2 regions of the Sphingomonas sp. SP5 genome follow, and region 2 is predicted to be linked to the other one. Evidence: riboswitches for the same ligand, from Rfam matches in the RefSeq annotation. Region 2 holds a riboswitch; the other holds the start of a gene.
What was found. A riboswitch is a leader RNA that binds a small molecule or an ion and turns the genes downstream of it on or off. The one in region 2 is predicted to bind cobalamin.
Positions count from the first base shown of each region.

Region 1: linked by a shared signal. The riboswitch ahead of AC4GY7_RS15180 (TonB-dependent receptor plug domain-containing protein) and the one ahead of AC4GY7_RS10695 (DUF1852 domain-containing protein) in region 2 are both predicted to bind cobalamin.

Region 1 covers NZ_JBZFLF010000006.1:138,711-153,679, forward strand. The annotation lists gene AC4GY7_RS15135 (adenosylcobinamide-GDP ribazoletransferase) at 1-299, opposite strand, end outside; gene cobT (nicotinate-nucleotide--dimethylbenzimidazole phosphoribosyltransferase) at 296-1,312, opposite strand; gene AC4GY7_RS15145 (cobyric acid synthase) at 1,309-2,769, opposite strand; gene cbiB (adenosylcobinamide-phosphate synthase CbiB) at 2,757-3,668, opposite strand; gene AC4GY7_RS15155 (ABC transporter ATP-binding protein) at 3,665-4,435, opposite strand; gene AC4GY7_RS15160 (FecCD family ABC transporter permease) at 4,432-5,394, opposite strand; gene AC4GY7_RS15165 (ABC transporter substrate-binding protein) at 5,391-6,200, opposite strand; gene cobO (cob(I)yrinic acid a,c-diamide adenosyltransferase) at 6,200-6,811, opposite strand; gene AC4GY7_RS15175 (aminotransferase class I/II-fold pyridoxal phosphate-dependent enzyme) at 6,808-7,788, opposite strand; gene AC4GY7_RS15180 (TonB-dependent receptor plug domain-containing protein) at 7,788-9,704, opposite strand; cobalamin riboswitch at 9,839-10,041, opposite strand; gene cobU (bifunctional adenosylcobinamide kinase/adenosylcobinamide-phosphate guanylyltransferase) at 10,067-10,621, shown strand; gene AC4GY7_RS15190 (MFS transporter) at 10,797-12,137, shown strand; gene AC4GY7_RS15195 (alpha-galactosidase) at 12,134-14,263, shown strand; gene AC4GY7_RS15200 (glycoside hydrolase family 68 protein) at 14,260-14,969, shown strand, end outside.
Region 2 covers NZ_JBZFLF010000003.1:594,710-609,678, forward strand. The annotation lists gene AC4GY7_RS10645 (glycosyltransferase family 2 protein) at 210-1,163, opposite strand; gene AC4GY7_RS10650 (polysaccharide pyruvyl transferase family protein) at 1,160-2,062, opposite strand; gene AC4GY7_RS10655 (glycosyltransferase) at 2,059-3,132, opposite strand; gene AC4GY7_RS10660 (galactosyltransferase-related protein) at 3,129-4,061, opposite strand; gene AC4GY7_RS10665 (glycosyltransferase) at 4,058-5,203, opposite strand; gene AC4GY7_RS10670 (HAD family hydrolase) at 5,200-7,230, opposite strand; gene AC4GY7_RS10675 (hypothetical protein) at 7,422-7,886, shown strand; gene AC4GY7_RS10680 (hypothetical protein) at 7,935-8,189, opposite strand; gene AC4GY7_RS10685 (DUF3253 domain-containing protein) at 8,238-8,501, opposite strand; gene AC4GY7_RS10690 (methionine synthase) at 8,542-9,570, opposite strand; gene AC4GY7_RS10695 (DUF1852 domain-containing protein) at 9,602-10,588, opposite strand; cobalamin riboswitch at 10,721-10,944, opposite strand; gene AC4GY7_RS10700 (DMT family transporter) at 11,131-11,460, shown strand; gene AC4GY7_RS10705 (hypothetical protein) at 11,860-12,138, opposite strand; gene asd (archaetidylserine decarboxylase) at 12,247-13,098, opposite strand; gene AC4GY7_RS10715 (alpha/beta hydrolase) at 13,320-14,201, opposite strand; gene AC4GY7_RS10720 (glutathione S-transferase) at 14,325-14,969, shown strand, end outside.

The sequences.
Region 1 (14,969 bases), on a different contig from region 2:
CCGAACGCATCGCAGAAGTCGGCAACCGCATCCTCATGGAATGCGCCGGTGAGCAGCGCCTCCACCACCAGCGCCAGCAGTGCGGCGACCAAAGGCGGCCACAGCAGACCGGCGACAGCGAAGATGGTAGCGGTGACGACGCCGATACCGGCGCCGACCAATGGAAACCACGCCATCGCGCGCGACAGGCCGTCGCGCGCCGCCTCCGCCGACAGCCGGTCGAGCCACGGCACCGGCAGCCGGGTGAGGAACTGCACCGCCAGCAGCGGCGGCGCCCAGAGCGGCGCACGCAGGCTCAATCGCGTCGATCCGCGCCGATCGCATCGAGCCGCGCGACATCGCCGAGCAGCGCCGCGGCGGCATCGAGCAGGGGCAGCGCCACCAGCGCGCCGCTCCCCTCCCCCAGCCGCATACCCCAGTCGAGCAGCGGCGCGAGCCCGAGATGCGCCAGGGCGGCGCCATGCCCCGGCTCGGCAGAACAATGGCCGGCGATCACCGCGCGTGCGGTGCCGGGCGCCAGCCGTTCGGCGATCAGCGCTCCGGCGGTCGCGACATAGCCATCGAGCAGCAGCGTCGCGCCGCGTGCGGCTCCACGGGCGAAGAAGCCGGCCATCGCCGCGATCTCGTAACCCGCCACGGCGGCGATGGCGGCGCGGGGATCGTGATCGAGCAACGGACGCGTGCGCGCGACCGCGGCCGCGACGATGCGCGACTTGGTCGCCATGACGGTCGCATCCGCACCGGCGCCGCTGCCGACCGCCTCTGCCGCAGGAGCACCGGCCAGCAGCGCGGTCAGCGCCGCGGCGGGGGTGGTGTTGCCGATCCCCATCTCGCCGGCGATCAGTACGGCGGCCCCATCGTCGACCGCGCGCTCCGCCTCGTCCGCGCCGATCCCCCAGGCGGCATCGAAGCCGGCTGCATCCATGGCAGGCCCATGCGCGAGACTGGCGGTACCCGGCGCTATCCGCGCCGATCGGTAGAAGGCAGGCGGATCGGCGGGTGCCGGGGCGGCGACGCCGACATCGACCAGCCGCAGGTCGCAACCGTGCGCCGCCGCCAGGGCGTTGCTGGTGGCGCGGCCGGCGAGGATGGTCGCGACCATCAGCCCGGTCACATCGGACGGCCAGGCCGACACGCCGTCGGCGACGCAGCCGTGATCGCCCGCGAACAGCACGAGGCGGCGCGGGCGGGTGCGCGGATCGAGCCGTTGCTGCGTCAGGGCAAGTCGCACCGCCAGCGCCTCCAGTCGGCCGAGGCTGCGCCGCGGCTTGGCGAGGGCGTCGAGATGCGTCCAGATGTCGTCTTCGGTCATGCGGCTTCCCCGGCGAGCGCGATCAACGCATCGATATCGACCACGCGGTCCAATGTCGCGGCGATGGCGTCGAGCGCGGCGTCGATCACCGTGACGCGATCGAGCCCGTCCGATGCCGCGCCGAGTTCCGCGACCAGCGCCGCGCGGGCCTCCGCCCGGTCGAACAGGCCGTGGAGGTAGCAGCCGGCGATCCGTCCATCGTCCACCGACGTGCCGTCGACGCGCCCGTCGTCGAGATGCAGCCACGGCGCAGCGCCGTCTGCAACGGTGGTGACACCGGCGTGGATTTCGTAGCCGGCGATGCGCGCACCGGAGGCGGCGAGGCGGCCGGTCACCGCGCGCGTCTGCTTGGCTGCGGTAAGGACGGTATCGACCGGCAACAGGCCGAGCCCGGCGACCGTCCCGGCCGGTCCCTCCAGCCCCAGCGGGTCGGCGATCGTGCGGCCGAGCATCTGGTAACCGCCGCAGATGCCGAGCACGCGTCCGCCGCGGCGGACGTGCGCGGCAAGATCGCCATCCCAGCCCTGCGCGCGGAAGAAGGCGAGGTCGGGGATCGTTGCCTTGGTCCCCGGCAGGATGACGAGCGCCGCGTCGCCGGGCAGCGGCTGGCCCGGCGGGATCATCATGAGGCGCACGCCGGGTTCGTGGGCGAGCGCATCCATGTCATCGAAATTGGCGATGCGCGACAGCATCGGCACCGCGATCAGCGGCCCGGCACCCGTCCCGCCGTCACGCCCAAGCGCCACTGCATCCTCAGCCGGCAGTCGCGCCGCATCGGCCAGCCAGGGGACAACGCCGAGGCTCGGCCAGCCGGTCCGGGCGGTGATCGCGGCGAGGCCGTCGTCGAACAGGCTGAGATCGCCGCGGAACTTGTTGACCACGAACCCGCGGATCATTGCCGCATCCTCGGGATCGAGGACGGCATGGGTGCCGACCAGCGATGCGATCACGCCGCCGCGATCGATATCGCCGATCAGCACCACCGGCACGCCCGCTGCGCGCGCGAAGCCCATGTTGGCGATGTCGCCGGCGCGCAGGTTGATCTCGGCCGGCGAGCCGGCGCCTTCGACCACGACGATATCGGCGGCATGCGACAGGCGGCGATAGGCGGCGAGCACCTCGGCGAGCAATTCGGGTTTGCGGCGGCGGTAGTCGCCCGCCGCCAGCGTGCCGCGCACGCGGCCGGCGACGACCAGCTGCGCGGTGCGGTCGCTCTGCGGCTTGAGCAGGACGGGGTTCATGTCGACGCCGGGGGCGACGCGCGCAGCCATCGCCTGCAACGCCTGCGCCCGACCGATCTCGCCGCCGCCCGCCGCCACGGCGGCGTTGTTCGACATGTTCTGCGCCTTGAACGGGCGGACGGTCAGGCCGCGGTTGGCGAGTGCGCGGCACAAGCCGGCGACGAGCACCGACTTGCCGACGTCCGATCCCGTGCCCTGCAGCATCACCCCAGCCATGCGAGCGCTCCGACCAGGCACCACAGCAGGAGGCAGGCGATGCGATAGACCCGCAGGGCGCGGGCGAGGTCCGCAGCATCGGGCGCGGCGCCGGTGCCGAGGATCGCGCGCGGCGCCGGCTCGCCATCGTAGCATACCGGGCCGCCCAGCCGCCGACCGAGCGCCCCCGCCATCGCCGCCTCCGGCCAGCCGCCGTTGGGCGAGGCGTGATGCGGCGCATCGCGCAGCATCGTCCGCCACCCGCGCCGCCCGGCGCAGCAGATCAGCACGCCCGACAGGCGCGCCGGCAGCCAGTTGACGAGGTCGTCGGCGCGCGCCGCCGCCCAGCCGAAGCGGAGGAGGCGCGCCGTCCGGTGGCCGATCATCGAATCGGCGGTATTGATCGCCTTGGCCGCGAACAGCCCCGGCAGGCCGGCGACGAGGAACCAGAAAGCGGGGGCGACGACGCCGTCGCAAAAGCTTTCCGCCAGGCTCTCGATCGCGGCGGTGGCGACGCCCGCCTCGTCCAGCGCCTCGGTATCGCGCCCGACGATCATCGCCACCGCCGCGCGTGCTGCCGGGAGGTCGCCGCGCGCGAGCGGCACCAGCACGGCGGCGACATGATCGTGGAGGCTGCGCTGGGCCAGGCCGGTGGTGCCGATCGCGACGATGGCGATCGGCCCCCAGCCGTCGCCCGCCAAGCGTTCGATCGCCAGGCCGACCCCGACCGACAGCGCGACCAGCAGCAGCAGCAGCGCCACGCCCCCGCTCCGCTGCCGCCACGCGCCGCCGTGGTTCCAGCCGCGCTCCCCTGCCGCGATCAGCGCGCCGACGGCCATCACCGGATGCGGCCACGCCCGCGGATAGCCGAGTGCAGCCTCCGCGATCAGCATGGCGAGCAGCGGCGCGGCATGGCTCACCGCGCCAGCGGCAGGATGAAGCGCTGCCCCGCCGGGGTGACGCCGATCTCCACCGCGACGCCATAGGCCTCGGCGATGCGCGGCGCGGTCAGCACCTCCGCCGCCGCGCCCGCCGCGACGACGCGGCCATCGCGCATCAGCACCGCATCGTCGGCGATGCGCGCGGCGAGGTTGAGGTCGTGCAGCACCAGCACGACTCCGCCACCCGCCGCCGCGACGGCGCGCAGCCGGTCGGCCACGTCGAGCTGGTGCGCGGGGTCGAGGCTGGCGAGCGGTTCGTCGGCGAGCAGCCAGTCGGGCTCGCCCGCCAGCACGCGCGCCAGCAGCGCCCGACCGCGCTCGCCGCCGGACAGGCGCTCGACACCGCGGCTCGCTAGCGCCGTCATGTCCGTCGCCGCGAGCGCCTGCGCCACCGCGGCGCGATCGGCATCGGTTTCGCCCCAGCGGCCCCGATGCGGCAGGCGGCCGAGGCCGACCAGGGTCGCGACGTCGATGTCCCAATGGACGTCGGCGGCTTGCGGCAGCAGGCCGATCGCCCGCCCGCGCGCACGCCGATCCAGCCCGCGCACCTCTGCGCCATCCAGCGTCGCCCGCCCGCCATCGGGTGCGCGCAGCCCGGCGAGGCAGCCGAGCAGCGTGCTCTTGCCCGCGCCGTTCGGCCCGAGCAGCGCCGTCACCCGCCCGCGCCGGAAGGCGAAGCTGACGTCGTCGAGCACCGGCCTGCCGCCGAGCGACAGGCACAGGCCTTCGGCGGCGAGCACGCTCATGCGAGCCTCCGGCGCATGGCGATCAGCAGATAGAAGAAGAAGGGGCCGCCGAGCATCGACATGGCGATGCCGAGCCGCAACTCGCTGACCGTCGGCGCGATCCGCACCAGGCTATCGGCGATCGTCACCAGCAGCGCGCCGGCCAAGGCGGAGGGCAGCAGGATCGCCGAGGGCCGGCTGCCGGCGAGCGGGCGGACCAGATGCGGCACCATCAGCCCGACGAAGCCGACCACGCCCGCCGCCGCGACCGCCGCGCCGACGGTCAGCGCGATGCCGGCGATCACCACGCCTTGCAGGCGGCCCGGATCGACGCCCATCGACCGCGCCGCCGGTTCGCCCAGCGTCAGCGCATCGAGCGAGCGCCCCGTGGTGCCGAGCAGCACCGCCCCCACCGCCATCAGCGGCAGGGCGACCTCGACATCGTTCCAGCTGCGATCGGTCAGCGCGCCCATCAGCCAGGTGACGATCTGCGATGCGACGAACGGCGTCGGCGCAAGGCTGATCGCGAGCGCGGTCAGCGAGCCGGTGATGCTGGTGAGGATCATGCCGGCGAGGGTGAAGAGGATGAGGCTGCCCGATCGGCCGGCGATCACGGCGAGCAGCGCCATCGTCGCGGCGGCACCGGCAAGCGCGAAGCCGGGCAGCAGCCAGGCCTGCGCCGCATAGCCGAAATAGAGCGACAGCACCGCCCCCAGCGCCGCGCCCGACGACACGCCGAACAGGCCCGGATCGGCCAGCGGATTCCGCAGATAGCCCTGCATCACCGCCCCCGACAGGCCGAGCGCGGCACCGACCAGCAGCGCCAGCGCGGTACGTGGCAGGCGCAGTTCGACGATGATGATCGAGCGCGGGTCGGCGGCGGTCCAGGCATCCCACGGCACCCACACCTTGCCCGCCGCGACCGACAGCGCGGCGGCGAGCAGCAGCAGGACGACGAGCGAAAGATTGAGCCGGGTCATGCTCCCATTCCTTTGCGCACCTGGCGCAGCCGCGCCATCGCCGCGATGATCGTCGGGCCGCCGCAGTTCATCAGCCGGGCGGGATAGGGCGCGATCCTGATCCGCTGCCCCAGCGCCCGCACTGCCGGGTGCGAGGTCAGCCGGTCCTCGCCGACTTCGGCCGCGCCTACCGACAGCAGCACGCGCGGCGGCGTGGCGATCAGATATTCGAGCGGCAGCACGTCCCATTTCTTGAGGCCATAGGTGGCGCTCATGTTGCGGAAGCCGGCGCGGGTCAGCAGGTCGTCGGGCAAAGTGCCGCCGCCCGGCACCAGTCCTCCCGATTGCCAGATCAGCGCCGGCACGCGTGCCCCCCGCACCGGAGTGGCGGCCGCCGCGATGCGATCGGCCAGATCCTCGCCGCGGGCGGGGTGGCCGGCGATCCGCGCGATGTCGCGCACCTGCGCCTCGCTGTCGGCGACCGTATCCGGCACCGGATATTGCACCAGCTTGATATGCATCCGTTGCAGCGCGGCGATCGTCGCCGGTTCGACGTGCGGGCCGGTGATGACCATGTCGGGGGCGAGTGCCACCACCTCCTCGGCGGTGCCCGACGTGGCGCGAAAGCGGCGCGCCTGGGCAAGCGGGATTGAGGTCGCGCGTGGGTCTTGCGAATAGTGGCTGATGCCGGCGATCTGCTCGGGATCGGCGACCTGCATCAGCACGGCGTCGATACATGGGTTGATCGACACGATCCGCGGCAGGTGCGGCTGCGGCGGCGCGGCGGAGAGCAAGGGCAGCGCGGCAAGAGCGAGCAGGCGGCGCATCAATATTCGACCCCCTTCTGCGCCTTGAACCCGGCATGGTAGGGGTGCTTCACCTCGGTGAAGTCGGTGACCAGGTCGGCGATCTCGAGCAGCGCGGGCTTGGCGCCGCGGCCGGTGATGCAGATGTGCTTGGTGAGCGGCCGCTCCTTCAGGAACGCCACCACCTCGTCGATCGGCAGCGTGTCGTCACGCAGCACGATGTTGAGTTCGTCGAGGATGACGAAATCGAACGCGGGATCGAGGATCATCGCCTTGGACCGTTCCCACGCGGCACGCGCGGCGGCGATGTCGCGCGCGCGATCCTGCGTGTCCCAGGTGAAGCCCTCTCCCATCACCTCGAAGGTCGCGAGGTCGGGGTGCGCCTCGAAAAAGGTGCGTTCGCCGGTTTCCCACTTGCCCTTGACGTATTGCAGGATGGCGACCTTCAGCCCCCAGCCGATGCTCCTGATCGCCATGCCGAAGGCGGAGGAGGATTTGCCCTTGCCGTTGCCGGTGTGGACGATCAGCAGCCCGCGTTCGAGCGTGCGACGCGCCTGCATCTTGGCACGGGCGGCGGCAAGGCGCGCCATGCGGGCGTTGTGGCGGGCGTGTTCGTCGGGCGTATCGGTCATCGGGAAAACGACTCCAGGGCAGCGGCGAGACGGGCGAGCGCGGCGGCACCGCGTGGCAGGCCGATGCGCAGCTGGTCGGGCGCGTCGGCGAAGGGACGGGTCAGGATGGCATGCCGCGCCAGTGCCGCAAACAGGTCGTGCGCGCGTGGGTGTGCGACCAGCCGGAACAACGACGCGCTGCCGACGATCGTCAACCCTGCATCGCCGAGCAGGCGGTCGAGCATCGCGCCCGCCTCCACGATCCGCGCCTGCTGCCTGGCGCGCCAGGCGGCGTCGCGATAGGCGGCGGTGCCGATCGCGATGGCGGGCGCGGTGACGGGCCAATCGCCCAGCATCGCGCGCAACCGGTCCGCAACGGTTCGGCCGGCGATGACGAAGCCCAGCCGCAATCCGGGCAGGCCATAGAATTTGCCGAACGAGCGCAGCACCACCAGCCGGTCCGACGCCTGCGCGGCGAGCCCCGGTTCGGGATCGGCATAGGCTTCGTCCACCACCACGATCCTGTCGCGCGCCAGCGTGCGCAACAGTGCCGGATCGGTGACGCGGCCATCGGGATTGGCGGGGCTGGCGAGCACGATGAGGTCGCAACCAGCGACCGCGTCCGGCGTGACGTGCGGGATCGCGGTCGCATGCGGCCACGCCGCGGCGTGACCGGCATAGCCCGGCGTCAGCACGGCAGCACAGGTTGCACCCAGCAAAGGCGCCAGCAGCCGCATCGCGAGGTCGGTGCCCGGCACCGCCACCACGCATGCGGAATCGGCAACGCCGAATGCCTGTGCCGCCGCCGCTTCCAGCGCGGCGAGCTCATCCGGTTCGGGCAGCCGGTCGAGCGCCGGCTGCACCGTCTCGGCCGGCCAGCTCCACGGCGCGATGCCGGTCGACAGGTCGATCCAGTTCTCGCCGCCGAAAGCCGCGCGCGCCGCCGCCACCCGTCCGCCATGGGCGGTGAAGGTGGCGAGGACGGATGCGTCGATCATCAATAGGTCAGCCGGATGCCGCCAAAGGCACCGCGCCCCGGCTGCCCATATTGATAGATCGTCTGATAGCGTTCGTTGAAGGCATTCTCGATACGCCCGTACACTTCCACATGGCGGCCGACCGGGAAGGCGGCGCGCACGTCGGTGATGACGTAGCCGTCGAGGCGGCGCGCATTGGAGGCGTTGTCGAAGCTGTCGCCGACCGCGGTGATCGTCGCGCCCGTGGTTAGGCCGAACGGCCAGCGGTAATCGGCGTTCACCGTGACGCTGTTGTCCGGTCGCCGCGGCAGGGCGCGGTTGAAGTTGGCGGTGCCGGTCGAGCGGTTCCTGGCGTCGAGATAGGTGTAGCTGGCGCTGAAGGTCAGCGCCTCGACCGGGCGCAGCAGCAGCGTCGCCTCGACACCCTGCGCCAGCGCACGCGCGACGTTGTCATAGGTGCCGAACGGCCGTCCGGCGCAGATGCCGGTGAGCGGCGGGGCGCACGAGACGAAGGTGACGAGGTCGAACGAGGTCCGCCGGAAATAGGTCGCGCTCGCCTCGACCGCGCCGCCCAGCGCCTTCTGCGTCACGCCCGCCTCCCAGCCGTGCGAGCGTTCCGGGTCGAGCAGCGCGTTGCCGTATTCGCTCTGCAACTGGTAGAGCGTCGGCGCCTTGAACCCTTCCGAATAGCTCGCGCGGAAGGCGGTGGCGCCGCCGTTGGGCGACCAGACGCCGCTCGCCGACACGGTGGTGGCGCCGCCGAAGATGTTGTGGTCGTCGTGACGGATGCCGCCCGTCGCGGTCAGCCCGGCGACCGGCGTCACCGCCAGCTGGCCATAGACGCTGAAGATGCGCGCCCGGCCGCGTGTCTGCGGACCGCCGTAGCTCGTGGTGGTGAAGCGCGACACCTCGCGCTCGGCACCGAAGGTCGCGAACACCGCGGAGGTGACGTCGGCCGTGCCCTGATATTCGATGCGGTCGTTGCGCCCCTTGCCGTAGAAGGTTTCCTGCGGCGTACCGTCGGGGTCGAAGTTGCGGCGGTTGCTGTCGGTGTGCGCATAGCCGAAGCGGTTGCGCAGGCGGCCGTCGAACAGCGCGGCGTTGAGGCCGGCGTAGCCCGTCCATTGCTCGCTGTCGCCATATTCGCGGCTGTCCCGACCGAAACCGTCGATATCGGTGCGGCCGTTCGAGTAGAAACCGCGCAGATCGACCGATACCGCCGATGCGAGCGCGATGCCGAGGCTGCCGTTGGCGGCATAGTTGCGATAGCCGTCGCGCTCCGTGCCCGGCGCATAGGCGGAGATGCCGTCCGTGGTGTAATAGCCGCCGCCGAGGCTGGCCGAGACGGGACCGGCCTTGCCCGACACGTTGGCGAAGCCCTGCCCCGTCTCGTGCCAGCCGCCTTCGGCGCGGGCGTTGACGCTCAGCTGTTCGGTCGGCTGGCGGGTGATGAGGTTGACGACGCCGCCGATCGCCTGGCTGCCCCACAACACCGACTGGGCGCCGCGCAGCACCTCGATGCGCGCGATGTTGCCGATGAGCAGGTTGCCGAAGTTGAAGCCGCCACCGGGCGAGGAGGGATCGTTCAGCTTGATGCCGTCGATCAGCGCCACCGTCTGGTCGCTTTCCGCACCGCGGATGTTGACCGAGGTCGCGGTGCCGACGCCGCCGTTGCGCGTCACGGTGACGCCCGGCGTCTGACGGAGCAGGTCGGAGACGACCACCGCCTGGCGTTGTTCGATCGTCTGCGTGTCGAGCACCGTCACGGACTGGCCGACGGTATCGGCAGGCCGCGCGGCGCGGTTGGCGGTGACCAGGATGTCGCTGCCGGCATCGGCCGCCTGTTCGAGGCCGGTGGTGGATTGCGCGCTTTGCGCGAATGCGGGCGTCGCCGCCGCGATGCACGGCAGCAGGATCAGATAGGCGTATTTCGTCACGATGGTTTCCCTCGTCGTCGTTCAACAACGGGGACGCGACGCCGCGGCAGCCGGAACCGGTCCGCCCACGCAACGCCCCCAACACCGTCGTCACGCGAGGAACACCTCGATCGCACCGCACACCCCGTCGGCACGAAGGACAACCGCGACGGGCAGGTCTCCTGGCTCCCGGGTCGTCGCCTTGCCCGGCCTTCCCGGATCGTGAGATCCAGTGGCGCGCGGAAGGAGCAAAGGCTCGCCGGTCACAGTTGCGGGGGCAGCCCCGGATGGCGAGCGCGGCTCGCTTCCGGGTTCCCTTTTCATCCCATCTCTGGGAACCTGTCGCGTCGGCGCCCCTAGGGCGATGGGGAGACGAAGGCAAGATGGCGACGATGGTGTTCCTGGGCGGCGCACGCTCCGGCAAGAGCCGGCTGGCGCAAGGTGCGGCGGAGGGGCATGCGGGACCGCTGCACTATCTCGCTACGGCAGAGGCGCATGACGACGAGATGCGTGAGCGCATCGCGCACCACCGCGCGGATCGCGATACACGCTGGACGACGATCGAATGTCCGCTGGCGCTGCCCGAGGCGATCGGCGGTATCGGCGAAGGCGCGGTGCTGGTCGACTGCCTGACCCTGTGGCTGTCGAACCTGATGCTTGGCGAGCATGACATCGCGGCGCGCACCACCGATCTGCTGACGACCTTATCCCGAGCGCCGGTGCCGGTATACGTGGTGAGTAACGAGGTCGGCATGGGCATCGTCCCCGACCACCCGCTCGGCCGCCGGTTCCGCGATGCCGCGGGGCGCCTCAATCAGGCGGTCGCCGGGATGGCGGACGCGACCTATTTCGTGGTCGCCGGCCTGATGCTGCCGTTGCAGCGATTCCAGCACTCCGATCCTCCCCCGCCAGGGGGAGGTGGCGCGCCGAAGGCGTGACGGAGGGGGGCAAGCTACGTCCTGTCCGGTCAATGGCATCGCTGCCCCCCCTCCACCATTTGGCTGCCGTCGGGAGAGGAAGGATAGCTGCAATCGATTGTTGTGTTTGCAGCGGATGATGGTACGATGCCGCACAAGCTCGCCGGAGACGGGCCCATCGCCAGAGAGGACGCCGATGCGCATGCCTGACTCCAAGCCGCAGCTGTCGTTGGGACGGGTGCTTGAGATGAATCTGGGTTTCCTCGGGCTGCAATTCAGTTTCGGGCTGCAGCAGGGCAACATGGCGCCGATCTACAGCTACTTGGGCGCAGCGGAGGCATCGCTGCCGCTGTTGCAGCTGGCGGGGCCGATCACGGGCCTGCTCGTCCAGCCGCTGATCGGCGCGATGAGCGATCGTACCGATTCCCGCTGGGGGCGGCGGACGCCCTATTTCCTGGTCGGCGCCCTGCTGTGCGCGATCGGGCTGTTCTGCATGCCGCTGTCGTCGTCGCTGCTGATGGCGGTGTCGATGCTGTGGATCCTCGATGCCGGCAACAACATCACCATGGAGCCCTATCGCGCCTATGTGTCCGACCGGCTGAACGCCAACCAGCACCAGATCGGCTTCCTCACCCAGTCGGCGTTCACCGGCCTTGCGCAGATGCTCGCGTTCCTGACCCCGTCGCTGCTCGTCTGGGCGGGGATGAACCAGGATTGGGTCGACGCGCACAACATCCCCTATACCGCGCGGATCGCGTTCATGGTCGGCGCCGCGCTGAGCTTCGGGACGATCGTCTGGTCGATCCGCCGGGTCCCCGAGCTGCCGCTGACCACCGCCGAGCGCGCCCGCATCGCCGCCGAGCCCAAGACGCCGGGCGCGGTACTCGCCGAGATCGGTGCGGCGATCCGCGACATGCCGGTGGCGATGCGCAAGCTGGCTCTGATGAGCCTGTTCCAATGGTATGCGATGGCGGCCTATTGGGCGTACGTCATCTATGCGATCGGCCGGTCGGTGTACGGCACCAATGTCGCCACCTCGACCGGCTTCCATTCGGCGGTGCTGACCAATGGCGAGATGGCGGCGTGGTACAATGCCGTCGCCTTCGTCGCCGCCTTTGCGATGGTGCCGCTCGCCAAGCGGATCGGCGCGGCGAGCCTGCATGCGGCCTGCCTGGTGCTCGCCGGGATCGGCATGCTGTGGCTGCCGCACGTCACCGAGAAATGGATGCTGTTCCTGCCCGCGATCGGCGTCGGCATCGGCTGGGCGAGCATCATGGGCAACCCGTACGTGATCCTCGCAGGGTCGATCCCGCCGGAGCGGACCGGCGTCTACATGGGGATCTTCAACATGATGATCGTCATTCCGATGCTGATCTTCTCGGCCACGATGTGGGCGTTCTACGACACCCTGCTCGGCGGCGATCCGCGGCACGTTCTGACGCTGTGCGGGGTGCTGATGTTCGCCGCCGCCGCCGCGGTGTGGAGCGTGCGCGCGCGCAACGCCGAAGGGCTGCCGGTCGGCATGACCGCGGCATGATCGCGCTCCACGGCCCGTCCAGCAGCCTGGTGCTGGAGCCGCGCGGCGAGGCGCCGCCGGTTTGGCGCTGGTGGGGGCCGCGCGTCGCTGCGACGGGGCTGCCGCCGCTGGCGGACGTGCGGCCGGCAGCGTCCTTTTCGCTCGACCACGACCAGCCGCTGACCGTGGCGCCGGCGTTCGGCACCGGCTGGTTCGGCCCCGCGGCGCTGCATGCGCATCGCGGCGGGCGCGCCTTCGCGCAGCGTTTCGTGGTGGAGGCGATCGTGGAGGCGGAGGATACGGTGACCGTCACCCTGGTCGACGACGCCGCCGAGGTCGCCCTGGTACAGCGGATCGCCCTCGCCGGCGATGTGGCGACGCTGTCGGCCAGCGTCGTCAATCGCGGCGACGATGTGCTCGACGTCGCTTGGCTTGCCGCGGGTACGCTGCCGCTGCCCGCCGATTGCGCCGGCATCCGCAGCTTCACCGGCCGCCACAATGCCGAATTCGTGCCCCAAGCGGAGCCGATGCCCGCGCACGGCTGGCTGCGTGAGAACCACCGCGGCCTCACCGGTCATGCCGGGCCGCCGGGGCTGTTCGTGATGGGGCCGGAGGCGGGGTGGCATGGCGGCCGCGTCCATGCCGCGCAGCTCGCCTGGTCGGGCAACCACCGCCTCGCCGTCGAGCGCGACGACGACGGGTTCTGGACGTTGCAGATGGGCGAGGCGCTGGCCCCCGGCGAGATCCGGCTGGCACCCGGCGAGCGGTACGACAGCCCGGAGATGCTGGCGACCTGTTCGCCCGCGGGCCTCAACGGCGCGATCCAGGCCTTCCACGCCGCGGTGCGCGCCCGCGCGCCCTGGCCGGCGGACGGCATGCCGCCGCGGCAGGTGCATGTGAACAGCTGGGAAGGCTTCTACTTCGACCATGACGAGGCGGCGCTGATGGCGCTGGCCGATCGGGCCGCCGCCCTGGGCGTGGAGCGGTTCGTGCTCGACGATGGCTGGTTCCGGGGCCGCGACGACGACACCGCCGCCCTGGGCGACTGGACGGCCGATCCGCGCAAATATCCACGCGGCCTGGGGCCGCTCGCCCGCCACGTCACCGGGCTGGGGCTGAGTTTCGGCCTGTGGGTCGAACCGGAGATGGTCAATCCGGACAGCGATCTTGCCCGCGCGCATCCCGATTGGGCGTTGCAACTGGACGGCGTGCCGCTGCTGACGGCGCGCAATCAGCTGGTGCTCGACATGGGCCGGGAAGCGGTGCGCGATCATCTGTTCGATGCGATCGACGCGCTGCTGCGCGACCTGCCGATCGCCTATCTAAAATGGGACCACAACCGCGATCTCGCCCCGGCCGGCGATGCGCGCGGCCATGCCGGCTACCACGCGCAGGTGCTGGGCGCCTATGCGCTGTTCGACCGGCTGCGCGCGGCGCACCCGACGCTGGAGATCGAGGCGTGCGCCGGCGGCGGCGGCCGGATCGATGCCGGCATCGCCGCCCGCACGCACCGGTTCTGGACCAGCGACTGTATCGATGCGGTGAGCCGCGTCGCGATGCAGCGCGGCTTCCTGCATTTCATGCCGCCCGAGATGATGGGCGCGCACGTCGGCGCTTCGCCGGCGCATTCCACCGGCCGGCGGCAGGGCATGGCGTTCCGCACCGCCGTGGCGCTGCCCGGCCATCTTGGCGTCGAGCTGGATCCCGCCGCTATGGGCGTGCGCGAAGCCGAGGTGCTGGCCGCGGGGATCGCGCGCTACAAGGCGCTGCGCGACCGGCTGCACCATGGCCGCGTCTGGCTGGGCGAAGGACCGGACGGTCTCGTCTGGCAGATGCACGGCGAACCGGGCGACCTGCTGCTGAGCGTCACCCGCGTTGCACCGACCACCCTGCGCCATCCCCCTGCCCTGACGCTGCCGCCGCTCGCCGGCGCGGGCGCGACCCGCGTGCGCCTGATCGACCTCGCCACCGAGGATGGCCACCCCGCCCCCGATGCGCCGCTGTTCGCCGTCATGCGCGGACATGGGTGGGAACAGGGGCGCGAGGGCGGCGTGACGTTCGATGGCGACTGGCTCGCCCAGGCCGGCCTGCCGCTGCCGGCGATGAAGGCGGAGAGCGTCGCGCTCTTCGCGCTGGAGACTCTATGACCCGTCCTGCCCCCTCCGCTTCGTTCGCCGCAGCGCCCGCCCCCGTCACCACCCATTGGCGCGCCGAGGATGCCCGCCGCGCCGCGGACCAGCCCGCCGCCGCGCTGCCCGTCATCGCCGCCGCCGATGTCGTGCCGGTGCTGCCCGGCCACGACGTGTGGGACATGTGGCAGATCGCCTATGCCGACGGACGCAGCGTGCTGCATCAGGGCCGCAGCTGGTGGTTCTTCCTTGCGACGCCGCGCTTCGACGACCCCGACGATCGCCACGATGCCGCGCGTATCCGGCTGACGAGCCACGGTGCCGACGGCTGGCGCGACCATGGCGATGCCTTTCCCGACGGCTTCGCACCGGGCAGCCGGGAATGGTCGGGATCGGCGGTGCTCGACGCGGACGAGACGACGCTGACGATGTATTTCACCGCCGCCGGCCGGCGCGGGGCGCCGCGCACCTTCGAACAGCGCCTGTTCGAGACGCGCGGGCGCTTCGTGGATGGACGGCTGAGCGACTGGACGGTGCCGGTCGAATCCGTCGCGGCGGACGGCGACACCTATCTGCGCGCCGACGAGGCGGCGGCGACCGACGGACGGATCAAGGGCTTTCGCGATCCCGGCGTGTTTCGCGATCCCCATGACGGTGCCGAATACCTGCTGTTCGTCGGTTCGGCCGGTTGGGCGGAGGAGGTGCACGACGGCGTGATCGGCGT
Region 2 (14,969 bases):
ATCATGGAGTGATCGGCGTCGTGGTGGTGGAGCGTGCCGATGTCGGCGGACAACGCCCCTGCTTTCCCTGTTGTGCGCGGCCGTTTCATGGCAGGCAGAACGCCTTTCGGCCGAAACGGAAGCAGAGGCGGCGAAAAAGAATTGCCGGGGGATGTTGTGATCTTGGCAGGTGCTGGGGGCATTTATCGGTTTGGCACTGCGGCGTGATGTTAAGCTGTTATTTTACTTGGTTTTGTGTCTGAGATGTCAGTCTTGGGTGCGGTGGTCTCCCGGCGGCGCAGGGCGAAGGCTAGGAAGCCCCTGATCCGGTGCCACAGGCAGAATGCGCGGAAATGGGTGATGCCCCGGTGCGCGGTGATGGGACGGGTGACGTCGAGCCACAGGCTGGCCACGTCGCGGTAGAGGAAGGTCATCACGCGCCGATCCGTGAGGACGTGCTTGGCGTACAGGGCGCCATCGCCGAAGCTGTAGCCGGCGAGCAGGCGGGTCTCGTCGGCGATGTCACGGCGGCCGTGATGGTGATCGACGACGAAGCGCGGATCATAGTGCAGGGGGATAGCGAGGCCGAGGGCGCGGAAGAGGAAGTCGGTATCCTCGGCCGCGATGAACGGCGCGCCGGCCCCGAAGCGTTCGTCGAAGCCCCCGACGCGCGACAGGACGTCGGCGGTCATGGCGAGATTCGCGCCCATCACGAACCCGCCAGGAAAGGTGCCCGGCGGCGCGACCATCGGATGATCCTCCAGCTTCAGCGTCACGGGCAGGTCGCGGGCGTCGCCGGGCAGGATGCGCCCGCCGACGATCGCCGGGGAACCGACCTCCGCAAAGCAGCGCGCGAGGCCTTCGAAATACGCCGCGTGCAGGACGCAATCGTCGTCCGTCATCGCGACGATCGCCCCGCAGACGGCGCCCAGTCCGCGATTGCGGGCGCGGGCGAGGCCCGGCCGATCCTCGCCGAGCAGGCGGACGGGGCAGCGCTGCGCATCCCGCCACGTCCGGAGCAGGCCGGCGGTGGCATCGGTCGAACCGTTGTCGACGATCACGACCTCGATCGTGCGGCGGGCGCTATGGTCGAGGGCGCGGGTGATGGAGGCCAGCAGCGCCGGCAGCGCGGCGGCGCGGTTGCGGGTGCAGACCAGCAGGCTGATCTCGATCGGCGCGGTCATGCGGCGATGCGGGGCGATGCCGCCACCTCCGCCCACGACGCCGCCCGCGCCACCAGCGGCGAGCCGGCGGTCCAGGCATCGATATAGGCGCCGACCTTGCCGTAGCTGTTGTCGAGCACGACGTGGGGGATGCCGAGCAGCAGGGCGAGGATGTGGCCGTGCAGTCGGTCGGTGACGATCCGCTCGCCGCGGGACAACAGGGCGAGGCCCCGCGCGACACGGGCGGCCGCCCGCTCTGAGCGGTCATCGGGCAGGTGGCCCTCATCCTCCAGCCAGTCGACGGGTGCGGCTTCGGCGGGTGGGCCGGCCCGGTCCGCGACACGCTCGGCATCGGTCCGCAGCAGCGCGAGGAGCGGCCGGTCGGCGGCGCTGCGCGGTTGCGGGCCGAGGGCGAAGGCGGAATCGGGCGCGAGCGCCGCACGCGCGCCGACGAAGGCCTGCGCGGTCGCGAGACTGGGGCGATCGCGGACGTAGAGCGTCAGGTCGGGATGCGCCGCGGCGATGTGCGCGAAGCGTGCCGCGGCGGCGGGATCGTCGAAATGGATCGATTGCGGCAGCTGCACGACCCGCCGGTCGCGCATCCGGGTCAGCACCGTTTCGCGCAAGCGCTGGTGATGCGGCCAGATATCGCCGAGGTTGCCGCCGCCGTGCAGGAAGACGACGCCATCCGGACAGGCCCGGCGGAGCGCGGCTTCATCGAAGTCGTGCCAGGTGGAGACGTAGGCCGGATCGTTCCCGGTCACGGCGCGCAGCATGGCGCATTCGCCCAGCCAGATCGCGCTGTCGCCGACGTTCGGGTGATCGGGGAAGTCGAGCAGGGCGTAACGCTCGCCCGGTCCGATGGCAGCGCGATAGAGAGCGTCGAGCGCGCTACGCTGCGCGGTGATGACGTCGCTCATGCGGCAAGCTGCGTGTCGCCGGCCGCGACCTCGTGGTACAGGGCTTCGCAGCGATTCAGCCAGAGGTCCTGCGTGAACAGGCGCAGCACCCGCTCGCGGGGAACCGAGGGGGGGATGGCGCGTGCCGCACCGATCGCGGCGGCGAGGGCCTGGACGTCGCCGGCGGCCGCGAAGGCGCCAGCTTCGCCGATCACCTCGCGCGCGGCGCCCATGTCGAAGGCGGCGACGGGCAGGCCGCAGGCCATGGCCTCGGCCGCGACCAGCCCGAAGGGTTCGTCCCAGCAGGGCGTGAACACGAACACCGACGCTCGGCCGAGTTCGCCGGCCAGTGCAGGCCCATCGAGATGGCCGCCATAGGCGACGCCCGGCCCGATCAGCGGCGCGACCTGCGCGGCCCAGTAATCGGGATCCTCGATGGCGCCGAACAGGGTCAGGCGGACTCCTGCGGCGAGCGCCGCCTGCGCGGCGAGATGCGGCCCCTTGTTGGGGGTGATGCGACCGCACCAGACCGCCTCGCCATTGCCGTTCGCCACGAAGGGCCAGCGGGCGACGCAGATGCCGTTGTGCAGCACCGACGCCTGCGGCGGCGCGCCGTCCGGCCACCAGGCGGCAAGCTGCCGCGCCGAGGTGACGGTCAGGCGATGCCGGGCCGAGGGGCTCGCCGCGACGAACCAGTGCAGGGCATCATAGGGCGGGACGTGCAGCGAGGTGACCGTCGGCACCGCCGCCGTCCGCCGCTGCTCCAGCGGGAAACGATGCAGGCTGTTGTTGTGGACCACGTCGAACCCGCCCGCGGCGATCCGGTCGCACGCGGCGGCATAGCCGGCGTCGAGGTGCGCGATCAGCGGTGCCGAGCCGCGATGCTCCGCCCAAGGGAAGGTGCGCTCGTAATGTTCGGCCAGCACCGGATCGATGGCGAAGCGCGGATCGCTGTCGCCCGAGGCGAACAGCACGACGTCGTGGCCACGGTCCTGCAACCCGGCGGCCAGTTCCCAGCAATGCGCCTCCATGCCGCCGGCGAACGGCTGCGCGATGCGCTGTCGGACATGCGCGAGGATCGCGATCCTCATGCGGCGACGGGATCGTGCGGCGTGGCCTGCTGCGCAGCCGCCTCGAGCTGACGCAGCACGGTGGCGGTGTTGGCATAGGGCTGGTGGCTCTGCTGGCCGGTGAGGGCGAGGTCGCCTGCGTCCGGGCGGCGCAGGATGCGGATCGGCCGGCCCGGCGCATCGTCGATGAGGCCCATCAGGCGGAAGGCGTGGAGCCAGTGGCCCATCGTCCGGTAGCCCCATTTCGCCTCGAACAGCTGGGCGTTGCGCACCACGCTGTCGACATGGTGGACGGGCGGCATGTGATGCGGATGATATTGGTGGTAGGCAAGGCCGCCCTTGATCCACGCGATCGGCACGCCGGCCTGATCGAGCGTCTTGCCGAAGTCGGTATCCTCCCCGCCATAGCCGGCATAGCGTTCGTCGAAGCCGCCGACCGCCAAGAAGGTCGACCGCCGCATCGCGAAATTGAGCGACCAGAAGCAGCGATAGTCGGCGCAGACCTCCCAGCCCCGTGGCGGCGGGCCGCGGCGATCCGAATGCTTTTGCGCCACGGCGGCGAAGCCATCGTAGGTCCATTCCCCCGCAGTGGCGCCGCCGGGGAGGTACATCACCTCGCCCATCAGCAGCGCATCCACCTCGCCCGCGAAGCCGGCATAGTCGGCGACGAGTTGCGGCGTCGGGATGCAATCCATGTCGAGGAAGACGATGACGTCGCCGACCGCGGCACGCGCCGCGGCGTTGCGGGCGGCGGCGAGGGGCAATGCCTCGCCCGTCACCTGCATCTGGCGGATCGGGAAGGGGGCGTCGGGAAGCACGTACAATTCGTCCTGCATCACCGCCACGATCAGCTCGACGGGCGTCTGCGTCTGGAGCGACAGGCCGCGGACGACATTGGCGAGATGGTCGGCGCGGCCCTTTGCCAGCGTGACGACGGAAACGTTGGTCATGGGCGGCGGGTCTCCATAGCGGTCAGGGGAAGGGGGGTGAGCGGCGGCGTCCACAGCCGGTCGGCCAGCGCCTCCAGCCACAAGGCGACGCGATCGGCCGGCGCATCGTCGATCATCGCGCGCTGGCGATCGGGCCGGTGCGTGGCGCGCGTCTGCGCCAGGGCGGCCGTCCACCCTTGCGCCGACGAGGGCAGGTGCGGGCGGACGCAGGCGACGCCGGCGGCGGCGAGCGCCTCCGCCTTGCGATGCTGTTCGTCGAAATAGCGCCATTCGGGGATCGCCAGCCAGGGGCGGCCGGCCGCGAGGATCTGCTGGCAGGTGGTGTTGCCGGTGGAGGCGACGACGAGGTCGGCGGCGGCGATATGGTCGGCGGCATCGGCCACCCAGCCGCGATGTTCGATGTTGGCGGGTTCGGTGGCGTGCCAGTCGCGCTGCACCTTGCCGATGGTGATCCAGCGGGCCTGCGGGTGCGAGCGGGCGCCGACGCCGAGCGGGGCTTGCGCGAACCCCTCGCCGCCGCCGCCCGACAGGACCAGGATCATCTCTTCATCGGGCGCGACGCCGATGCGCTGGCGCGCCACCTCGCGCTCGGGCATGCGCACGTCGACGCCGAGGCCGCCGGCGAAGCACGTCCTGGCGCGCAGCCCGGCATCCCATTCCGGCTGCGCGAGATCGGCGTGGAAGGGGCCGAGCAGGCCGGCCGCGCCGTCATAGGCGGCGCGGTGGCCGGGATCGTCGCGATCGCCGTGCTGCAGCACCTTCACGTGCGGGACCGAACAGATGCGGGCGAGCTGCGCGACCTCGGCCGACACGTCGCAGATCATCAGGGCGGGGTTGGCGGTGTCGAACCACGCGGACAGCGTCGCCATCGCACGGCGGATGCCGGGCCAGCCGAGCGGCGCGCAGTGCAGCGTCTGCGGCGTCGGCACCCAGTCCATGGTCTGCGGTTCGGTGCCGGTCGGTTCGAACAGCGATGGCAGGCGCACGATATCGACCTGATCCGGCAAGGGCGGGAAGATGTCGTCGCGTGCGCAGAACACCGTCATCGGCCGCGTCGGCGGCAGCGCATGGGCGATGGCCGCGCAGCGTTCGGCATGGCCGCGTCCCTGGTGGTGGACGAAATAGCCGAAGGGCGGCATCATGCCGCCGCCGCCACGCCGGCCGCGGCGGCGCGTGGCGCGTTGCGGTCAGCATCAAGGCCCAGGGCGCCCAGCCCCTCCAGCACGCCGGCGGCATGATGCGCTGTCGTGCGGTGCAGGCCGGCGCGGCGCGGCAGGTCGGCGAGATCGTCGCTGGCGTTGCCGACGACGATGGCGTGGCCGCATGCCGCCAGCATATCCGCATCGTTGCCGCTGTCGCCCGCGGCGATGCAATCGGCGAGCGTCCAGCCGTGGCGCGCGACATATGCGGCGATCGCCTGCGCCTTGCCGCCGGCGGGCGCGAGCACGTCGATCAGCCGGCCGTGCGAGAAGACGACGCGCGCGGCAAGCGCGGCGTCGGCCAATGTGGCGCGGATCCGCTCCGCATCGGCGGCGGTCCCGAAGAAACTGATCTTGTGCGGGCCGGCGGTGGCGACGGGCTGGGGTTCGATACCGAGCGGGGCGAGCGCGGCGGCGACGCCGGCACGGTCCCAGCCGGCATCGAGTGCACGCGCGTAATCGTCGCAGGCACGCCAGCCGCCGCGGCCGTCGGCGAGCATCAGCCGGGTGCCGACGTCGACGATGAACGCGTCGGGGCGGGGCAGGCGCCAGCGGCGCAGGATCATGCGCGCGGCATCGAAGCTGCGCCCGGTCGCGACCACGAACGGCAGCGACGAGCGCGCACGCCAGGCGGCAAAGGCTGCGGCGCCGTCGCGGCAGCCGGTCAGCGTGTTGTCGATGTCGGAGGCGAGCAGCTTCGGGCTGACGATGTGCCGGTAGAGGACGGAGGTCGCCGACGCATAGCGATGCCAGCAATAGGCGTCGGCGCCGGCGAGCGCGGCCGCCGAACAGGCCGCGTGCCGGGCGGCGTCGGTGATGATCGCTCGTATCGCCGCGGCGATGGCGGCGGGATCGCGGGGATCGATCAGCAGCCCGTGGCCGATGGTGTCGACGATCTCCGCAGGGCCGCCGTTGCGCGTCGCCACGACCGGCACGCCGGCGGCGGCGGCCTCGACCAGCGTCAGGCCGAACGGTTCGTGCAGCGCCGGGTTGACGAAGACGCCGCCGCGTGCGGCCCGTGCATAGAGGGCGGCGACATCGTCGGCGTCGTGGCGCGGCGGCAGCGCGACCCGGCCGCGCAGCGCCGGTGCGGCGGCGAGGGCATGCAGTTCGTCGAGGACGGCGCGTTCCTCGTCGGAGGCATGGCCATGCTGGCCCGCGAGGATGACGAGGTTGGCGGCGCCTTGCAGCACCGCATCGGCGGCATAGGCGCGGACGAGGGCGGCGAGGTTCTTCTTCTCGACCGGGCGGGCGACGGCGAGGATGATGGGGAGGTCGGGGGAAATGAGCCAGTCGTCCAGCCGATCCGCCAGCGTCGGCGCGGTGGGAACGAGATCGCGGCGCGGCACGCCCGGCGATATCGCGTGCACGCGGGTGCCGAGCGGTACACCATAGCCGCCGACCTGCCGCACGGCCTCTTCCCGCGTCGAGACGACGATCGCGGCGGCGGCGGCGATCGCGGTCCTCTCGGCAGCGATACGGGAATCAAGGCCCGGGCATGCGCCGCCGTGCGCGCGCTTGTCGATGCCGAGGGCATGCGGCGTGTAGACGAAGGGGATGCCGAAGCGGCGCTGTGCCGCCATCGCCACTGCCGCGGCGTCGGCGAAATGGGCATGGATGACGTCGGGCCGGCGCGGTGCCGCAGCCAGGTGGTCGCAAAAGGCGGCGGTGAACGCGGCAAGGTCCGCACCCAGTGCTTCCTTCTCCAGATAGCGCCGGTCCGCGCCGGCGATGCGTTCGATGACGACCTTGTCGCCTGCCGCTTCGCGCGGTTGCGCATAGGCGCGCCCGAGCCGCTCGTCATCGAACAGGCGGGTGGCGATCACGACCTGCTCCACCTCCGGACGCAGCGCCTGGTGGCGAGCGGCGTCGAGCACATAGGCGATATGTCCACCGGTGTCTGCCGTGATGCCGAAATCGACGGGCGGCGCCTTCAGGCAGCCGCCGAGCGCCAGATGAAGAATGATCAAGAGCGCCCCTTTTTTGATTGCTGGAGCGTAACGTTGCGGTAGCGGAATCGGTCCGAAGTATCGATCTGGATTAATTTTTTTGTGCCGGACCGGGAACGATGCCGATCCGGTTGCGCGGCATTGGGAACGAAACCGTACGCATCGCGCCGATACGTCAGGTTCGTTAACCGACCGAGCCCACGGTCCGCGACATGACCTTCGATGCCCCGGTTGCCGCGCCAACACCGCAGTTCAGCGCCAATGCAAAGGAGGACGCGGAAGCGTTCGTCGCGGAGGCCGTGCAGATCGTCACCTGCGCCCGCGCGCTGGTCGAACTGGATCGGACCGAAGCTTCGGAGCTGTTGCAGATCGATCGCGGTCGCGTGTCCGAGCTGCTCGGGCGCTATCAGCGGTTCAAGCACGGCGTGATCTTCGATCCGGTCATCGAAAGCGGCGACAAGGCGCGATCGGCTACCGCCCGCCTGTTGAAGTGCGAATGCGTGATGATGGGGGAGGCGTTCGGCCGCTACGTCAGCCGCTGGCAGCATGTGAACGTCGCCGACGACTGGCAGGCGTATCGCGCGGACATGATCGCGATGAGCGGTCAGCTTCTGGAGCACCTCAGGGTCGAGCATGCCGCGATCACCGCGCTGCTCGACGGCGCGGGGCCGCGGTGATCGCCCGTTTCCGGATGTGCTGGGGGATCGGGCGATGCCCCGCGGGCGTCAGTGTTCGGTGAGTGCGACCACCTCGAAATCGAAGCCCTTCCACCCGTGTCGCCGCGCCGCCTGCTCGATCAGCGCCTTTTTGCCCGTGGCCTCTTTCGCCGAATTGCTGTGGCCCCAGAACACCTCGGTCTTGCCGCCGTGCAGATGGGCGACGATGCGCCAGTAATGGGTGAACGGCGCCGCGGTGGGGCCGATCGTCTTCACATAGCCGTCGGCCATCGTCGCGGTCAGGTAGCGTTTCTTCCTCGCCATCGTCGCGCGATAGCGCGGCCGCCGCCGGCGGGGGAGGGGGGATGCGCTTCAATCGCCATCGGGGCGACCGATCCGATAGGGGCCGGATCGGGCCGCGAGCCTACGACCCTTCCAGCTCAGCCGCACCAGCCGATCGCGGACCAGCCCGTCCACCGCGGCGTGCACGGCCGGCATGGCGCCGCGCCAGTCCGGCGCGATCGCGCGCGCGACCTCGCTCGGGCAGACCGTCGCATCCGGTGCCCGGCGCGAGAGCAGCAGCAGCGTCGCTTCGCGTGGATCGCTCATCGGCCCTGCGTCGGCCCAGCGTGCCATGCGGTCAAGCCATCGCCCGACACCGCTACCGCTCTGGCGATCAGGCCGAAAGCTCCGCCCGCACGATCGCCGCGCCGGCGCTGAGCGCCCGCAACTTGCCCCGCGCGACGTCCTGCGCCAGCGGCGCCATGCCGCAGTTGGTGGCGGGGTAGAGCTTGTCGGCGTCGACATAGCGCAAGGCCTTGCGCAGGGTGTCGGCGACCTGCTCCGGCGTTTCCACGGCGTCGGTCGCCACGTCGATCGCGCCGACCATCACCTTCTTGCCGCGGATCAGCTCGATCAGGTCCATCGGTACGCGCGCATTCTGGCATTCCAGCGACACGATATCGATCGTCGACTTCTGCAGATTGGGGAAGGTCTGCTCATACTGGCGCCATTCCGAGCCCAGCGTCTTCTTCCAATCGGTATTGGCCTTGATCCCGTAGCCGTAGCAGATGTGCACCGCGGTTTCGGCGCGCAGCCCCTCCGCCGCTTTCTCCAGCGTGGCGATGCCCCAGTCGTTCGCTTCGTCGAAGAAGACGTTGAACGCGGGCTCGTCGAACTGGATGATGTCGACACCCGCCGCTTCCAGCTCGCGCGCCTCCTGGTTGAGGATCAGCGCGAATTCCCAGGCCAGTTTCTCGCGGCTGCGGTAATGCGCGTCGTACAGCGTGTCGATCATCGTCATCGGGCCGGGCAGCGTCCATTTGATCGGCCCGGCGGTCTGCGCGCGAAGGTATCGGGCATCCTCGACGAACACCGGTTGCGGGCGGGAGACGGCGCTGACCACGGTCGGCACGCTCGCGTCATAGCGGTCGCGGATGCGGACGGTCTCGCGCTGCTGAAAGTCGACGCCGTCGAGATGCTCGATGAAGGTCGTCACGAAATGCTGGCGTGTTTGTTCGCCGTCGCCGACGATATCGATTCCGGCCCGGCGCTGGTCGTCGACCGCGAGGCGCAGCGCGTCGCGCTTGCCCGCCGCCAGCGCCTCGCCCTCCAGCTTCCACGGCGACCAGAGCGTTTCGGGCTGCGCGAGCCAGGCGGGTTTGGGCAGGCTGCCTGCGGTGGTGGTCGGCAACAAGGTCGTCATGTCGAAAAATACCTTTGTGGATCGCGGGAAGTCAGCGGGGGCAGCGTGCGGACCACCGATCGAGCGCCGCCGCATGCGGCTTGATGAAATGTTCCTCGGCGAAGCGGCCCTGCTCGATCGCCAGCCGGCTGCGTTCCTCGCGATCGTAGACGATGCGGGTCAGCGAATAATCCTGATAGGTGAGGCTGGGCCGATAGCGGGCGGCCGCGACCGAATTGGCGTTGTAGATTTCCGGCCGGTAGATCTTCTGGAAGGTTTCCATGGTGCTGATCGTGCCGGCCAGTTCCAGCGCGGTGTAATCGCCGATCAAATCGCCGATATGGTAGAATGCGAGCGGCGCGACGGCGTGGCGCGGCATGAAGTAGCGCACCGTCATGCCCATCTTCGCGAAATAGGCGTCGGTCGCGGAGACATCGTCGGTGCGATATTCCACGCCGAGGATGGGGTGCTCGTTCGTGGTCCGATGGTAGGTCCGGCTGCTCGACACGCTGAGGCAGATGACCGGCGGCTTGGCGAACCGCTCGCGATAGGCGGCCGAGTTCAGGAAGTGCTTGAACAGATTGCCATGCAGATCGCCGAACCCTTCGGGTGCGCCGCCCTCCGGATGCCGGCGCAGGTGTTCGGGCAGCACGACGCTGAAATCGTAGTCGCGGACGTAGGACGAGAAGTTGTTGCCGACGATGCCGTCGGTCCGCTCGCCGGTGGTCCGGTCGACGATGGTCGTCTGCAGGATCTCGATCAGCGGAAACGCGTCGGCGGGATCGGCGGCATCGATCGTCAGTGCCGCGGACAGGATCGTGAGTTCGACCGCGTAGCGGTTGCCCGCGGGATTGTCCCAATGCGCCAGCGAATTGAAGCGGTTGTCGATCATCTGCAACGTGTTGCGCAAATTCTCCTGCCGGTTTGCGCCGCGCGCCAGATTGGCGAAATTGGTGGTGGTGCGCGTGTTGTCGGCGGGGCGATAGCCCTCGTCGAACGGGATGCTGCTGATCGTGAACGTGAAGCCGCTATTCGTCATGACTCACCTGCACTGTGCAGACGGGTGAGCCGCAGGATAGAGCGCGCGAGGCACGGGCAAGCCCGTGCCGACACGCGCGTGTCGCGGACCTTGCGTCAAGCGCGATCCACCGGAGGAACCCCCGTCCGAGGAACGTTATGGCGTCGAAAGGCAGGTCTCCTGGCTCACGGGTCAATGCGGTGATCCCGGCCTTCCCGAGCCTCTTGCGGAGGATCAGTGACACGAAATGGGACCATCGCTCGCCGCTTACAGTTGCGGGGGCAGCGCCGGATTCCGCCCTGCAAGAGCGCCACCGGCTTCCCGTCTTAGCCCCGCCGTCACGCCTGAGGCGGGGAACCTCGACCCGCGCCTTCAACACCAGCCCGGCGGCACTGTCAATCGAGATATAAAGATTTCTTTATATGTTGAGCCGGCTTGTTCGCGATTTGGGCGAGAGGCGGAGCGATGGGCGTAGCGGCGACCTGCATGTGTGCGTGTCGTCCGTCCGATGGGGGGCGTGCCGACGCCATTGCGCCGGATGACCTGGCTGCTAGGCGCAAGCCATGAACTACCTGTTTCTCGCGATCGCGATCGTCGGCGAAGTGATCGCCACGTCGTTCCTGAAGCAGTCGGAGGGTTTCTCGCGACCGGTTCCCACGCTCATCATGGCGGCCGGTTACGGTATCGCCTTCTACTGTCTGTCACTGGCTCTGCGCACCATCCCGACGGGTATTGCCTATGCCATCTGGTCCGGCGTCGGCATCGTCCTCGTCGCCGCGATCGCCTGGGCCGTCCAGGGGCAGACACTGGATGCCGCCGCGCTCATCGGCATGGCGCTCATCATCGGCGGCGTCATCGTCATGAACCTGTTCTCGATCACCAGCGAGCACTGACGCCCGGACGCAGCCGTTCCGCTGGCGCAGCGGGTCAGGACCGATCGGCATGAGCGGTGCGGTGTCAACCAGGCTTCACACGGGAGGGCAGGCCATGCTGCCGCGCGGAAACTCCGACGTCATTCTCCGCTGACGGACGCTGGGTGGCGGCCCGGGATGGAACCAAGCCAGCGAACCGCACCTGCCGGGCGAACGGCTCCACACCGGATGAAGGCGGAGGTAGCGAGCTAAGTGGCTGTCATCGCTTGGTGAGCCAGATTTGACACGTCTCGAACTTTTGCAAACAGCCTTCAGCGGAGGCACGGCGGATTATCGATGCATTCAAGGCACTTCGTGATGATGCGGCATGATGGGCGTATTCTTGGAAGCGGCCAGTCTGTTTTTCGGCAAAGCTGGTGGTCAGGCGACTTTTATGCGGTTCGCCCGATACCGGATGCTTGCACCGAGAATGATGAGGCACATCGCGCTTCCGCAAAACTTCGTGATCGCCACGGCGGTTTCGGGATCGGCAAGCGAACCGCTGAACGAGTAGTGGCCTATCAAGAAACCTATTCCCAAGCAGAGTGAAGGTATATTGTTTCCCGCTTCCGGCAGGAAGAAGTTGAGCAGCAGGCGTGATAGCGCGACGATAAAAGCCGTCGCCATTACCGCACCAACAAAGCTGAGCAAATAGACCATGTTGGCGCCCCCTGATGGTAGAATAAGAGACTGGCCGTCAGGGCAAGCCAAGTCAAACTCATGTTTGTTTTTGGGTGTTTGCTTGCTCTTGTCGAGCGGACGGGCAATTCAGGCTGCGCGATGACCCATCATTTCACCCAGACGCACTTTTCGCTCTGGCGCCCAATCGTCGTTGAAGCGGATGGCTCCCTGCCTGAATAACATGACGATCGTGGAGCCGAAGAGAAAGCGGCCCATCTCCTCGCCTTTCTTCAGCACGATGTCATGGGCGGCATAGGTCCATTCGGATGTCGTGTTGGTACGCTTCGGATTGACCACGCCGTGCCACACAGTTGCCATGCTTCCGACGATCGTCGCGCCGACCAGCACCATGACGAACGAGCCATGTTCCGCTGAGTCAAAGACGCAAACCACGCGCTCGTTCCGGGCGAACAGGTTCGGCACGCCGCGCGCCGTGACAGGGTTCACCGAGAACAGCTTTCCCGGCACATAGATCATGCGGGTGAGATTGCCATCGCAAGGCATGTGGAGGCGGTGGTAATCCCTAGGGGACAGGTACAGGTTGGCGAAGCTGCCGTGGCGAAACTGATTGGCCAGCGCGTCGTCGCCGCCGACCAGCTCCGTCGTAGTGAAGCGATGTCCCTTTGCCTGGAGCATATGACGGTCGTCGATTCGTCCAAACTGGCTGATCGCGCCGTCGACCGGGCAGACAAAACTGGCGTTCGCCACTGGGCGCAAGCCGGCCTTGAGGGGACGAGTGAAGAAGTCGTTGAAACTCTTGTAGCTGGCGATGTCCGCATCTTCGGCTTCGCTCATGTCCACGGCATATTTGCCAACGAACCAGCGGATCAGCCGCGTTGTCATCGAACCTCCATGCGCTCCGGCGATGCGACCAGCAAACGTGGTCAAGTGCTGCTTGGGCAAAATGTATTGGAGCAGGACCGTCAGGCGATCGGACATCGGAACCTCGAAACGTCGATCCACCCTTGTAGTGACACGAGCCCGCAGGTCGACCGTCGTGACGTGCGTTTAACAACGAGGTAGATCAATGCGGTTGCGAGCATCCCGCCGGAACAGCGTTGCGATCGAACATGAATGAGCGTCTGTTGTCTGGAAGCTACGTGCTGGCCCCGAATGTCCGCCTCTGGGTCGGCCTCTGCGAACTTTGATCTAACTTGGTCTCAGCGGCGATCGGCATCATCCACGTTCACCGTCGACCGAATGAGCCCCGCGACATTCGCCAGGACCGGTCCACGACCGCGAAACGGGCGGGCGAGCGCGAGCAGGATGCCGACATGGCCCAGTTTGGGATATGCCCGTTGCTTCACGGCAACGCCGCCCGCGCGCAGCCTGTCTGCCAGCGCTTCGCTGTTTCGGGGACGCACGACGGTATCCTCGGTCCCGTATAGCAGAAGTGCGGGTGGATCACCGGTTCCGGCCCATGTCACCGGCTGTGTCTCCGCCGGGTCGGATACTTGTCCGAAGGCGGCACGGCTCGCATCCACGTCGAACGGGGCAAAGTCATAGGGTCCAGCAAGCCCGACGAACCCCCGCACGACCGACCGCGTCTCTCCCAGCCAGCGCGGATCGACCGCCAGCATCGCGGCGATATACGCGCCCGCCGAATGGCCCATCAGCACGACCAAGCGGCCATCGCCGCAATATCGGTCGGCGTTCGCACGCACCCAGCGTACGGCGGCGGCACCGTCCTCGACGAACGCCCGATACCGGACGTCGGGCACCAGCCGGTAATCCGAGACGACGGTCACGAACCCCTGCGCCGCCAGCGCGCGGCCGACGAACGTATAGCCCGCCCGCGTTCCGCTGTTCCAGCTGCCGCCATAGAAGAACACCACGACCGGTCGTGGCTGCCCGCAACCGCCACGCGGTGCGTAGACGTCCAGTCGCTGTCGTGGCGCCGACCCATAGGCCAGCCTCTTGGCGACCAGGGTACCGCCCCGATCCTTAGGCACCAGCCTGTCGAAGGCACCAAGCGGCGAACAGGCGGTGGCAAGCGCCCCGAGCAAGGCACCGATGCCCGAACCCACGCCGCGCCGCCTCATGCCATTCCTGCCCCGGATCATATCGTGCGTCCTCCCGTTTTTCCCCGCAGCATAGCCGACGTCGCCGGGTGGGGCACGCCCCGCGCACCTTTCAAACGCCGTCCCTGCACCGCATAGGGGGTGATGGCCAACCCTATCCTCTACAGCTTTCGTCGTTGCCCCTATGCGATGCGTGCGCGACTGGCACTGGCCGTCAGTGGCGTGCGCTATGAACTCCGCGAGGTTCGCCTCTCGGCCAAGCCTGATGCGATGCTCGCGATTTCGCCCAAGGGTACCGTGCCGGTCCTGCGAACCGCCGATGGCGCGGTGATCGACCAAAGTCTCGGGGCCATGCGGTGGGCGTTGTCGCTTCGCGACCCGGACGACTGGCTGGCACGCGACGATCCGGCCCTGATCGCCAGCAACGACGGCAGCTTCAAGCACCACCTCGACCGCTATAAATATCCCGATCGCCATGGTTCTAACGCGGCCGAGCATCGCGATCTCGGCCTTTTGTTCCTGCGAGAACTCGATGCCCGCCTAGCCTCCACGGGACAGCTCGCCGGGATACGAATGGGGATCGCTGATGCGGCGATCATGCCTTTCGTTCGGCAGTTCGCCGCAGTCGATCGCGAATGGTTCAACACGCTGACGCTGCCTCATTTGCAAGCGTGGCTTGCGGCGCACCTTGCCTCCGATCTGTTCCAGCGGATTATGGACCGGGTCGCGCCATGGTGTCCGGGCGAGCGGATCGTCATCGTGGAGGGCGGGGCGCAGGTCGATCCGCCC